Linked DNA regions of Priestia megaterium. The protein of the gene in region 2 interacts with the protein of the main gene of each other region in a pairwise test. Links are inferred from orthologs where the notes say so. Each region holds a gene or a part of one and is shown on either strand. Other genes may lie near its edges. The genes, in order: CEQ83_RS04050 and CEQ83_RS09710.

Evidence for each region.
Region 1: the proteins of CEQ83_RS09710 (region 2) and CEQ83_RS04050 interact in binary tests that used the Bacillus subtilis proteins (3 or more experiments, as listed by UniProt). The link is inferred for Priestia megaterium from one-to-one orthologs.

What each region holds. Positions count from the first base shown.
Region 1 is NZ_CP023317.1:773,650-779,930, forward strand. The notes cover bases 1,470-4,299. They hold CEQ83_RS04050 (ATP-binding protein), read right to left. Parts: upstream 3,595-4,299; coding sequence 2,344-3,594; downstream 1,470-2,343. Other genes in these bases: CEQ83_RS04045 (response regulator), read right to left, coding at 1,470-2,339; CEQ83_RS04055 (glutaminase), read left to right, coding at 3,861-4,299. Outside these bases: mdcD (biotin-independent malonate decarboxylase subunit beta), read left to right, coding at 1-765; CEQ83_RS04040 (malonate decarboxylase holo-ACP synthase), read left to right, coding at 753-1,361; more of CEQ83_RS04045, read right to left, coding at 1,401-1,469; more of CEQ83_RS04055, read left to right, coding at 4,300-4,850; CEQ83_RS04060 (alanine/glycine:cation symporter family protein), read left to right, coding at 4,954-6,281. UniProt on the Bacillus subtilis protein: Member of the two-component regulatory system GlnK/GlnL that positively regulates the expression of the glsA-glnT operon in response to glutamine.
Region 2 is NZ_CP023317.1:1,932,079-1,938,521, reverse strand. The notes cover bases 1,686-4,677. They hold CEQ83_RS09710 (MerR family transcriptional regulator), read left to right. Parts: upstream 1,686-3,014; coding sequence 3,015-3,341; downstream 3,342-4,677. Other genes in these bases: CEQ83_RS09700 (cob(I)yrinic acid a,c-diamide adenosyltransferase), read right to left, coding at 4,507-4,677; rarD (EamA family transporter RarD), read right to left, coding at 3,433-4,359; CEQ83_RS27025 (hypothetical protein), read right to left, coding at 2,562-2,720; CEQ83_RS09715 (CobW family GTP-binding protein), read left to right, coding at 1,686-2,529. Outside these bases: CEQ83_RS09725 (GIY-YIG nuclease family protein), read right to left, coding at 1-428; panE (2-dehydropantoate 2-reductase), read right to left, coding at 428-1,357; more of CEQ83_RS09715, read left to right, coding at 1,609-1,685; more of CEQ83_RS09700, read right to left, coding at 4,678-5,076; CEQ83_RS09695 (bifunctional adenosylcobinamide kinase/adenosylcobinamide-phosphate guanylyltransferase), read right to left, coding at 5,073-5,498; CEQ83_RS09690 (histidine phosphatase family protein), read right to left, coding at 5,450-6,064; cobS (adenosylcobinamide-GDP ribazoletransferase), read right to left, coding at 6,022-6,443. UniProt on the Bacillus subtilis protein: Transcription regulator that actives the transcription of genes required for nitrogen assimilation such as nrgAB (ammonium transport), nasABCDEF (nitrate/nitrite assimilation), ureABC (urea degradation) and gabP (GABA transport), during nitrogen limitation.

The DNA.
Region 1 (6,281 bases), 1.2 Mb from region 2 along the record:
GAAGCAGATTTTGAAATTCCTTCCGTTCTTTATAAAGACGCACTGCTAGGAAGAGAAAAGGTCCGATATATATCGGTTGTACCTAATCCTTATAATCGTTTCTTACGTGCACGAAAAGGGGAAGTAGGACTAGATGAAGGATGGGCAATTGCTAAGCACGTTCGTGAAGTAATAAAAGAAGATCGAAATCAATCTCCGCGCCCTATAATTGCCATTGTGGACGTACCGAGTCAAGCGTATGGCTATCATGAAGAACTTCTAGGTATTCACTATGCTTGCGGTGCTGCAGCTGATGCTTATGCAGCAGCGCGCTTAGCAGGTCATCCGGTTATTACGTTAATTGTCGGAAAAGCAATTTCAGGAGCATTTTTGGCTCATGGATACCAATCGAATCGAATTTTGGCTTTAAAAGACGAAGGAGTAAATGTTCACGCCATGTCCAAACAGTCGGCAGCGCGCATTACTAAAAGAAGTATAAAAGAACTTGAGGAAGCTTCAAAGAAAGTCCCGTCCATGGCTTATGATATTAAATCATTTGCTTCACTTGGCGCTTTATATGAGCTGGTTAGCGGTATTCAAGCAGAGCAGCCCACAGAGCGCGACGTTCAAATGATTCAAGATATTTTAATTGGAGCAGTAGAAGATGTTCGCTGTGAAGGTGTATACGATTTAAGCAGCCGGCTGCACAGTGAGCAAGCAAGAAAGGAAGGGCGAAAAGCTTCTTTATGGGTAAGAGGTGAGTTGGAAAAACAATGGAATATATAGCTCATGATTTGCTTCAGTTAAAAGAGGAAGCAAAGCTTATCAGTTATACACCTATCCCCGAGTGGGTGGAATATTCATTAGCCAAGGCTCCATTTGTAGTGGTAAGGCGTGCTGTTCACCGAGATAAACTGATACCTATTGGAGTAAGAGGAGAACGAAGGAATCAGCGTTTTGGTGCTTTTTTATCTGAGGAGGCCATTAAACAAACAATTAGGCCGGAAAATCTCGTTTCATTTTTTCAAAACGCCCAGTCTAGAAACATGCCAGCTATACGCGCTTTGGAAGAGGTGGCTATTATTTTTGAAAAATTTGCGTGGGGACCAACCGGCAGTGTAGGGTTCGAGCTTGCAAGCGGTGAAGAAGTTGTCACGACAACCAGTGATTTAGATGTACTTATTCGCCTTTCTTCTTATTTGTCGGTGAAACAAGCGGAAATGATAGTCAGTAAGCTAAAGAGATGCCCAGTTTCTGTAGATGTACAGGTAGAAACAGAAAAAGGAGCCTTTTCTCTAGCGGAATACGCAAAAGGCGAAGAGACGCTGCTTCTGCGTACTGTATATGGTCCTGCCTTAGTAAAACTGAATCAATTAGCATAAAAGACGGATGAGGGATTTGCACCTTTTCCGTCTTTTCTGTCAATACCAGCTTTTTTCTTGGCTTAACAAACGCTTGGCTTCAAGAAAAAATATTTGAATAAACTTTTTGGTGTTAATGCGAATCGGCAAAATTTTAGAATCTCCCTGCAGTTCTTTCATTTTTTTACGAACGGCTGTAAAGTCAAAAAACTTAGAAGCATAATTTTCAAACTTTGGATTTGAAAAATCTGTTAATCCAATAGAAGCAAAGTGATTCAGTGAGTGAGTAACTGCTCGTCTTATTCGCTGTTCACAAGCCTTGGTTTCACGATTAATTTCAATAGAAGACGCGTGAGCTCCCAATTTTTTCTCAGCGACATTCACAAAAATATTTTTTAGAGAAGGGAAATGTTTTTCCACACTTTCTCTTTGGTCATAAGTGTACAGAAACTGTAAAATATCCAGTAAATCTTTTGCACCATTTTCTCCCACAATACCTAATTCGGCTAATAAGAATTTCCCTACATCGTATAGATGGGCTTGTTTCGTTATCGGCTGGCTTGAAGGGGGAGCGTGATGGGCTGTCGCTAAACTATTCAAGGAGGTTTTAATATCATCGATTGATTTCTCAAGAGAGATTCGTTCAATTACTTTTCGAATAACCGTTAAAATTTCAATTCGATTAATTGGTTTTGTAATATAGTATTCAATTCCTAATGAATAGGCTTCTCCTATTAATTCTTTGGACTCTACCTGTGAAATCATAATCATTTTTCCTTTAAATGAATCTTTTAAATGACGGATCGTTTCGATTCCATCTCGTCCTGGCATAAGTAAATCAATAAATAAAATATCAATTTGCTTTAAATTTAACGTAGAGGCATCTAAAAAGCTTCCGTCTACGACTTCTTCTACAACTTCTCCTAAATCCTCATCTTCAATCAGCTGACTGAGCGTTGAACGAATGGCTGAATCATCATCTGTAATACAAAATCGCATAAACTCATCCTTTCTGAATTAGACTACAAAGAGGTATTTGAATGATAAAAATCATCCCGTTATCTCCTTGTTTAGCTTCAATCGTACCTCCAAGTTCTTGAACAATATCTCTTACGTAAGAAAGGCCAATTCCAGTAGAGGGATTTCCAAATTGATCGTATTTTGAGGTGAAACCAGGTTCAAAAATAGCTTTTTCGTACTTCAAAGGCACGCCAGGACCATCATCTTGTACATGAAATTCTACAAATTCAGCTTGTCTATGTACGGATAAAACAATCATTCCCTCATCTTTAATCGCCTCCACTGCGTTTGCTACCAAGTTATTAATGATCGATAAAATTGTGTAAACGTGGTAGCTGAAATGTTCCCCGGTGACAGAGGAAAAAAAGCTAATTTGTTTGTGAAGAGAATCGGCATATTTTTTGTTGATGCGTACGATCAGCTCGATTAATTCCTCTGCTTTCATATAATTTTGGAAACTTTCATTTGAAATTGTTTTAGATAAGCCCGCAAAAATACGCTGGTTGTCTTTTTTTACTTCGTGAATATCTCCGGCAATCCGAAGCGCTTTTTTACTGAGCGATTGATTAAGCACAGAATGATCTTTTTCCTGCTGATGTAATACACGGTATAAATCGTACGAGGCTTTTGTAATCACTTCTGTATTATGAAGGGTCTTTTTTAAATGAACGGTTTCTTCATAAAGGCTTGTAATAAGCATTAGCATGTGCTCATTTTGTTTGCGAATTTGACGTTCTCGTGACTGTGATTCATAAATTGTCATCATATTAAAAAAGCTAAGTACAATGAAGCTGTGAGCAAAAGCAATAACGGCCATGTCGGATAATGAATCGATATGAATGGTTGTGTGCAAAACGATATACTGCGCAGTTAGTTCGACTATATCAGCAGCTATTTCAATGATGAGTCCAATTAATCCAATCACAATAGCACTATAGTTCATGCGGCTTACTTTAAAAATAAAAAATAAAAGTGCATACGTAAAGTAAAAGAAAAACGTAGGGTAATGCGTATGTGCAGAAGCCGCAAATTGAAAATGATCGAGCGTGATATAATCGAGCATGATGCGAAAGAGAACGACGCTTAAAGCGGTTAACAAGCCGCCAGATAAAACGGTTTTCCGTTTTAAAAGCAATAGGAAAAAGAAAAATGTTGGAGCTCCAAATGTAATTCGAAATGTTTCATTTAACGGATAAAATTTTAGCTCTCCCGCCAGCGGAACAGTAATGAGCATGAGCAATAAAATGTACGGATCTTTTCGAATGAAAGATTTAAAATTCAGATAATTACACCTCCTGAAGTGATTCGTGAATTAGTATACATTGTGACAGCGTCCAGCACAATGGAGAAGAGTACCAAAGATAAAAATATAATTCCAAAAAGTTTTGTAGGTTTTTGTATGCTCTCGTAGGTTGCATTGTACATTAAAAACGAAAATGAAATCCCGCTTTATGAAAGCGCTTTAAAATAAAAAGTTAATGAAGTGATGAGGTGATTTTAATGAAACGAGAAATTGAACAGGAAATGTCTTACTTACAGGTCACTGCAAAAGAGCAGTTACACGAGTGGGTAGAGCAAATAAAAGAATTTTCGTCAGAAGGAAAAACGGCTGATTATATCCCCGCTCTGAAAGATATGGACTCGTCTCAATTAGGTATTTGTTTGATTGGTGCTGACGGAACGGTTATCCAGTCTGGGGATTATGAAGCGGTATTTACTCTTCAAAGTATTTCTAAAGTCATTAGCTTTATAGCAGCTTGCTTATGCTGCGGCATTCCCTACGTACTAGAGAGAGTAGATGTAGAGCCAACTGGAGATGCATTTAATTCTATTATAAGACTGGAAATGCATAAACCAGGAAAGCCGTTCAATCCTATGATTAATGCCGGTGCTTTAACGGTTTCATCTCTTTTATCTGGAGAGACGGCAAAAGAAAAACTAAGCTATTTGTTTGATGTAATAACAATGCTTACTGGGAAAACACCACTCATTAATGAAACCGTCTTTGAATCAGAATGGCAAACGTCTCATCGAAATCGTGCGCTTGCCTACTATTTAAAAGAAACAAACTACTTACAAGGAGAAGTAGAAGAAGTTCTAGAGGTTTACTTAAAGCAGTGCTCAATTGAAGTAACGACTGAAGATATTGCGCTGATCGGATTAATTCTGTCATTAGACGGATATCATCCAGTGTTTCACAAACAAGTAATTCCAAAAGAAGTAGCTAAATTAACAAAAGCGCTTATGCTTACATGCGGTATGTATAATGCCTCAGGAAAGTTTGCGGCATTTGTTGGTATGCCAGCTAAAAGCGGTGTATCAGGAGGAATCATGTCATTGGTGCCACCTAATACGAAAAAGCAGTCTCCATTTCCAGACGGATGCGGTATCGGAATTTACAGTCCAGCTATTGATGAGTACGGGAATAGCGTAAAAGGCGTTACGCTGCTAAAAAAAATCGCAAAAGAATGGGATTTGAGTATTTTTTAGTCTATTTACGTACTATTCATTCGCTTCAATAATATAAACACCAAGAGAAAAAACTTTCATGTTTTGCATTTGTTCTACCAAATTTTCTAATGAGGTGATAGGCGTGCAACAAGCAATCGAAAGTGTAATTAGTGTCATCAATGATTTTTTTTGGTCGAATTTATTAATTATTTTACTTGTATCAATCGGTATTTATTTTACGATCCGCTCTCGTTTTTTGCAGTTTCGCATGTTGAAAGAAATGGTACTTGTTTTGAAAGAAGGACGAGCGGCTAAAGATGGGGGAGTCTCCCCGTTTCAAGCTTTCTGCATAAGCATGGCAGCTCGAGTAGGAACAGGAAATATTACCGGTATAGCGATTGCTATTGCTCTTGGTGGCCCGGGTGCTGTATTTTGGATGTGGATTATTGCCATTATCGGTTCAGTATCAAGTTTTGTAGAAAGTACACTCGCTCAAATCTATAAGGTAAAAGGGTCAAACGGATTTCGAGGAGGACCCGCTTACTATATGGAAAAAGGGTTAAATAAAAGATGGATGGGCGGGCTATTTGCTGTACTCATTACACTGTCATTTGGCCTGGTGTTTAACGCTGTGCAGTCTAATACGATTACGCTGGCATTTGAGAACTCTTTCGGAACGAGCCGCTTATTGATTGGGATTATTATGACAGTTATATTTGCGATAATTATTTTTGGCGGGATCAAACGCATCGCCAAGATATCGGAATACATCGTTGTCGTATTAGCCGTTTTATACATTGGAATGGCTCTGTTCATCATCTTTAAAAATATTGATCAAATGCCTGCCGTTCTATCTCTAATTGTGAAAAATGCATTTGGATTTGAACAGGCGCTTGGGGGATCAATTGGTGCAACGTTAATCAACGGAGTAAAGCGCGGACTGTTTTCCAATGAAGCAGGGATGGGAAGTGCTCCCAACGCGGCGGCAACTGCAGTGACGAGTCACCCAGTTAAACAAGGTCTTATCCAAGCATTTGGTGTCTTGACGGACACGCTCGTGATTTGTACAAGCACAGCATTTATCGTTCTCTTATCTCCCGCCTATAAGCAGGGACTAAGCGGCATTGAATTAACGCAAGCTTCTCTTAGTACACATATCGGTTCTTGGGCATCAGGATTTTTAGCTATCATGGTATTTCTATTTGCTTTTAGTACGTTAATTGGCAATTATTATTATGGAGAAACGAATATTGAATTTTTAAATTCAAATAAGATGTGGCTTTGGTCTTATCGTGTAGGCGTTTTAGCGATGGTTATTTTTGGGTCGGTTGCTCAGCTTCAGCTTGTATGGAATCTGGCAGACTTATTTATGGGGATGATGGTAGTGGTGAACTTAATTGCTATTTTTCTATTATCGAAAGTGGCTTTTTCTGCCTTGCATGACTATACTCAGCAGAAAAAGGAAGGGAA
Region 2 (6,443 bases):
TTTAGCACCGTTTTTCGCTTAGAGACTTTTTTCTTGTTAACTCCTGTATCCCTGAGGACTCTGCCGTGAACGGTGTAAATGTCGTATTCATTTTCTCTTTTTACATCTTGTTTATTGTATTTTGGAAAATAACCATTCACAAGCATCGTTCTCAACATATCTAATTCTTTTTTTAATCCATGAACTTCAATATATCCAACCGCATGAATTTCTTTGTGGAATTTTTTTGTATTGCTAACACCTTTTCCTGCAACGTGAGCTCTTACTCTTTCTGATAGAGAGCCCGTCGTGGTTCCGATATACAAAAGCCGGCCGGGTTCATCAAAGAAAAAATAAATGCCAGGAGCGGAAGGTAATTGTCCCATTTCTGCTGTACTTAGCAGCTTTTGCAATACTTGCATGACTGCTAAATCAATTTTTGCTGTCATTATTTTTGATAACCTTTTAACATTTCTTCATATACTTTTAGATGCGTATGTACAGTTTGAAGAAGCGGTACGTGTATAGACGATTTTTCAGCTAACTTCAGCAAATATCCTTGAAGGTGGTCTCCTTCAATTTGAGAGCTTTTTTCCATGTCGCGCTGCATCGATGACTTCATGTCATACGTCATTTTGTCCATCGTATTCATATGCTGTTCAATGATTCCTTCGGCTAATGGTGCATCGTAGGCCATCATAATATTTTCCACTTCTTTAAAAAGTTCTTGCACAAATTGACGCCCGCCTTTTGCTGCTAAAACTGGTCCAACAGGTGCGCGCATAAGAGTAGTCATGCCTGACATAACCGTAATAAACAAATACTTATGCCACATATCCTGTTCAATATATGAACTTTTCACAAACGAAGCTTTTGTACCACTGAACGCTTGCTCAATCAGTTGTAATCGTTCTGTGTCCTTCTGCTTAAATTCACCAAATACAAGTCTGTGAGCAGGACTCGTCTGGACGACCTCTCCATCTTGGTTTAAAGTAGTTTCAATAAAGCACAGCCCTCCAATGACTTTCTCTTCCCCAAAAGCTTCCTGCAATGGAGCGACATGAGCCATACCGTTTAACAAAGGTATTACAACGGTCTGATTCCCTACAAAAGGACGGACATCTTCAATTGCTTGTGTAAGATGATAAGCCTTCGTTGTGAACAAAATAACATCATAAGGTCCTTTTACCTCAGATTTTGTAATAGCTTGTACAGGTGAAGTGAAGTCACCGTGTGCACTTTTAATCACAAGTCCGTTTTGTTCCAGCTCTTTTTTTCTGCGTTCTCTGACAAGGAAAGTAACATCTTCTCCTTTTTCCACAAGCCTGCCTCCAAAATAACCGCCAACGCCGCCTGCGCCTAAAACTAATATTCGCATAACTTTTGCTCCCCTTTTCTTTTTCTTTTATTGTAGCACAGCTAGTTTGAAATTTTATAATATTCTTATTTCATTGTATTTTGAGTTTTCTACAAAAGATAGCCATAGCGCTTTTAAAGTTGTTATAATGAATACAAAAAAGCATAAAAATTTACGTTTAGACATTTATCCCCTCTTGGATATACGATTTACCAACCCTTAATCGGAAAAATTCCGATTTAAATAATGTTATTTACATAGGAGAGACTGAAATGAAAACAGAAATCTACATTTTATCTGGATTTTTAGGAAGCGGAAAAACAACGTTGCTTAAACAGCTGCTTCAGCAAGAAAAAGATCGTAATCGCAATATTGCTGTTGTGATGAATGAGCTTGGCCAAGTTTCGATTGACTCAAATGAAGTAGAAGAAGACACGCCGTTAAAAGAATTGCTAAATGGCTGCGTGTGCTGTACGATTCAAGGTCAATTTGAAACGCAGCTTCATTCACTTTTACAGGAGAACACATTGGATGCTATCTATATAGAAACAACGGGAGTTGCCCATCCCATTGAAGTATTAGATGCTTGTATGTCTCCTCTTTTTGCGCATCAAGTTACGATTAAAAGTATTATCACCACACTGGATGCGACAAGATGGAAAGAACGTGGTTCCTTAAGCATTCAACTTCAAAAACTTCTTCAAGAACAAGTAAAACATGGGGATGTAATTTTATTAAATAAAACGGACATGCTGTCTGAGTCAGAAAAGTCTTCCCTGCTTTTTGAGATTCAATCCATTAACGCTAGTGCAAGGACATTATTAACGACATTTTCCCGCGTGAAGCTTGATGTGATTCAAAAAGCTCAGCTGTCTCAAAAACAGCCGCACCATAAGGCTCATGTTGAAGATCATCTTCATTTGAAAACATTTGTATATGAGTTTACAAAAAAAGTGGATCTTGAATTATTTGAAAATTGGCTGCGCCAAATGCCAGATACCATTTATCGCATTAAAGGCTACATGCGCTTCACTCATTCGAATGATACGTATTCGTTTCAATATTCATACGGCATGCCTCTATATATGAAAGAAATGATGAAGCTGCCCACCACTCTTGTCTTTATAGGTGAAAACCTCGATCACGCTAAGATGAAACAAGAATTATTTAATCTTGAACAGCAATCTCATTAAAAATCCCGCTCTAGGCGGGATTTTTTTATTACTTATAAACAGGCATTTTGTACTCTGCGCAAAATTTCATATGCACGATTTCCGGCTAACTCTGTCAATTCTTCAAATTTTTCATCTCTTTTCAAATCGAGTTCAATAATTTCTTTTGCCAGCTCAATAATCTCTTCTTTTTTCAATTGTTGCACAGCCATGTAAAACGCCCTTCCCTTTTAGAATTTATGTATATTCTCACATTTATTTTCTATTCATCATTTTGAAAGCAAGTGATTAACCACAAGGCTTTATCCTGTATGGTTAACCACTTGGGATCGAGTTAATCATTAGTTTATAGGACTCTTTTCCCTATTTCATTATTTATGTCACTTTTTCTCACATAGTAATTCAAAAATATAACATATATATGTTAGAATGTATTACATGTTATAATTTTTTGTATTTTTTTCCTTTATAATAACATACTACTACGTACTCAGGGGTGAGGGAGATTGTCTACGAATGAAGCGTCATATCGAGATAAAAAAGTCATGTCTATTGGGATTGTAAAAGAATTAACCGGTTTATCAGAAAGACAAATTCGCTACTATGAGAAAAGAAGCCTGCTCTTTCCGGACCGAACCAATACGGGTATCCGGAAATATTCGTTTTCAGACGTCGAACGATTAATGGATATTGCCGATCGTATAGAAGAAGGAGTTCAAACGAGTGAAATACGCACAGAACTGGCTAAAAAAGATGAAGCGAGAAAAATGAAAGAAGTAAAAAACCAAATGCTTCAAGGTCAGTTGAACGCTCATTTCAAGCGGAAGCTATAAAGTATACATACGGTGACTTTTCCGTCTCCGTTTTTATTTCTTTACAGCAGACAAAAAAGCGCATATCTAAAGATATCCGCTTTTTTGTCCGTTAAGCTGAACGCCCTTTAAAGAATTTCGGCTGATGAGAGCTCATGAACTTAGTTTTAGATAAAATGAACATAACCGACCCGCCCCAAATGAACAAAAAGGCAATCATTTCCACGCTAGAAAACGGTTCGTGATACACGAATACCCCTAATAAAAGCGTCATGGTAGGAGCAATGTACTGCAAAAAACCGACCATCGATAGCGGAATAAGCGGGGCTCCTTTAGCGAAATACAATAGTGGCATAGCTGTAGCAACACCGCCTCCAATTAAAAGAGCACTCACATCAAGCGACTGAAGGGAAAAACTTGAAGATCCTTTCACTAAAAGAAAAATAAAATAAATAACTGCAATAGGTGCAACCATCATCGTTTCAATCGTTAATCCTACTTTTGCTTCTAACTGAATAGTCTTTTTTACAAGACCGTACAAACCAAAGCTAAACGCTAAGCTTAATGATACCCATGGGATATGTCCGTATGTAACTGTCATAACGATAACACCTATAGCAGCCAATCCAACAGAAGCACCTTGCCAAAAATTAAGCTTCTCTTTTAAAACGACTATGCCAAGCAAAATACTAACGAGCGGATTGATGTAGTAACCTAAACTTGTTTCAATAATATGATTATGGTTAACCGCCCAAATGTAAACGAACCAGTTGATGCTGATTAGCACTGAAGCCACAAATAAAATGACCGCTTGTTTCGTATTACGAAATAATAAACCAAGCGTCTTCTTTAAAGAACTCATTTGCTTTGTCACAAGCAAAAGTAAAAGCATAAAAATAAATGACCATATAACGCGGTGAGCGAGTATTTCATTCGCATTCACCTCGCCAAGAAGCTTCCAGTAAAGCGGAAAAAGCCCCCACATAACGTAAGCGCTGGCTGTATAAACAATACCTGCTCGTTTAGAATCTTGATTCATTTCTCAACCTCTTTTCTTTATCTCTCTGTCTCTTATCATTATAGATGCATTTACCTCTTTTTTATAGCTTTATTTTGCCTATCGAAATAGCTCAAAAAAAAAAAAAAAAAAAAAACGATCGCTTTTAGCTCGACCGTTTTTTATACATTATTTTTTAGGTTGTTTAAATACTTTGGCACTGCGAATATACTCTACGTCTTGTACATTTTCTCGCGCGTTAGCGATTCGAGCCGCAGCAAAGAAATAATCGGATAAACGATTTAAATACTGAAGCACCGCCACATTAATTTTATGCTCACGCTGCACGCCAACAACAAGCCGTTCTGCGCGGCGTGTAATCGTCCGACAAATATGAAGCGTTGTCGCTGCAGGTGTGCCTCCAGGTAAAATAAAACGCTCAATGGCCGGCGCTTCTGACATATAGACATCAATGCGCTTTTCAAGTACTGCTATCATGTCATTCGTTACTTTGTACGGATGATCATCTTTTGCAAATGCTAAATCACTTCCACAGTCAAAAAGCTCATGCTGAATCGTAATTAGCTCTTCTTTTACATCTTTTAATGTTGCTTCATCCAGCTGATAAATCGCTTGACCTACAAAGCCATTTAGCTCATCAATCGTCCCGTATGCTTCCACTCGAATATCATCTTTATTTACTCTTCCTCCAATCAAGCTTGTCTGCCCTTTGTCCCCTGTTTTTGTGTAAATGTTCATTGTATTTCCTCCTTCAATCGATTAGCAATTCCGTACCAAATGTGATCTACTTTCTGGGCATGTGCCGCCAAATGCTGATACGCATACCCGCATTCATCTCTCCACTGCCGCTCTATTGGATCTAAAGGAACAATGCCTTTGCCGACTTCAGTTCCAATCACTATTAACTGTTCCCATACACCGCTGTCTCTCCACTTCTGTATGACCTTTTTAACAACAAGATGCGGAGCCTCCAGCTCGCTATGTATTAATTCCTTAACATAGTGCTCAAATCCTTCTAGCACAATGTAACTTTCTTCAAACTCAATGGCCGGTAAAACGGGGTCTTCATACAAACAATGCCATTTTATCGACTTACTGGCATACTGCTGCTTCACCCATTTTCTTTTGCCGGTAAATGCACCGCCGAATACGAAATGCATGCTCTTCTCTCCTTTGCCTGTTTGTATGTGCACGTTACTGAAAAACCTTCTCCATAAGAAAAAGAAACATCCCAAAGCGACGCTGTCTGTTTAAAATGGGACGCAAGTAAACGCAGTGGTCCGCCGTGTGAAACAATAGCAATGTGACGCAATTGCTGACTAGCCGCCAAATCGACCGCTTCTTCCCAAGCTTCCCAAACTCGGTTTGAAAACCCTGAGAAGCTTTCACCATTCGGAGGCGTATGTTCTGCCCAGTGATCGATCCAATTTCTATATGCCCGTATGTTTTTTAAATCTTCATACGTCTTCTCTTCCCAATTTCCAAAATGCAGCTCACGCCAACTTTCCCTTTTAATCACCTGAGATTTAGGAAAAACAATTGAACTTGTTTCTAGCGCTCTTTTTAAGTCACTGGAAATAACGAGCTCCGGCTCTAGAGAAAGCTCTTTTAATTCATTTTTCCCTTCTATACTTAAAGGCGGATCACTCCACCCTATATATTTTTTTTGTTGATTTTCAAGCGTCATGCCATGGCGAATACATGTGATAACCAAAGAATTATCCATAAAAACGTTTCTCCTCCTTCAATGGTTGCACCTATAACATCTCCTGTTACGCCACCAAACTGCGAACGATAAAACCGTATCCAGAGCCATAAAAAACCGGCAAAGAAAAAGATAATGAATTTATTGTCTATAAAAACAATGAAAATAGCAACTAAGAATAGGCTCATGACGATAAATGCATAAATAGACCATTTGGTGACTCCTTTTTGAAAATAAGCAGCAAGCCCCGTATCTTTAGCGGGCTTATCTCTCATAACTAAGAAAGCGGCTCCGATTCTTGGAAGTGTAAAGACGGTTATACATGCCCAAACCGATAAAGAAGAAAGAGACGTTAATTCATAGATTGCACTAAAGCGCAGCAGAAGCAGAACAATAAGAG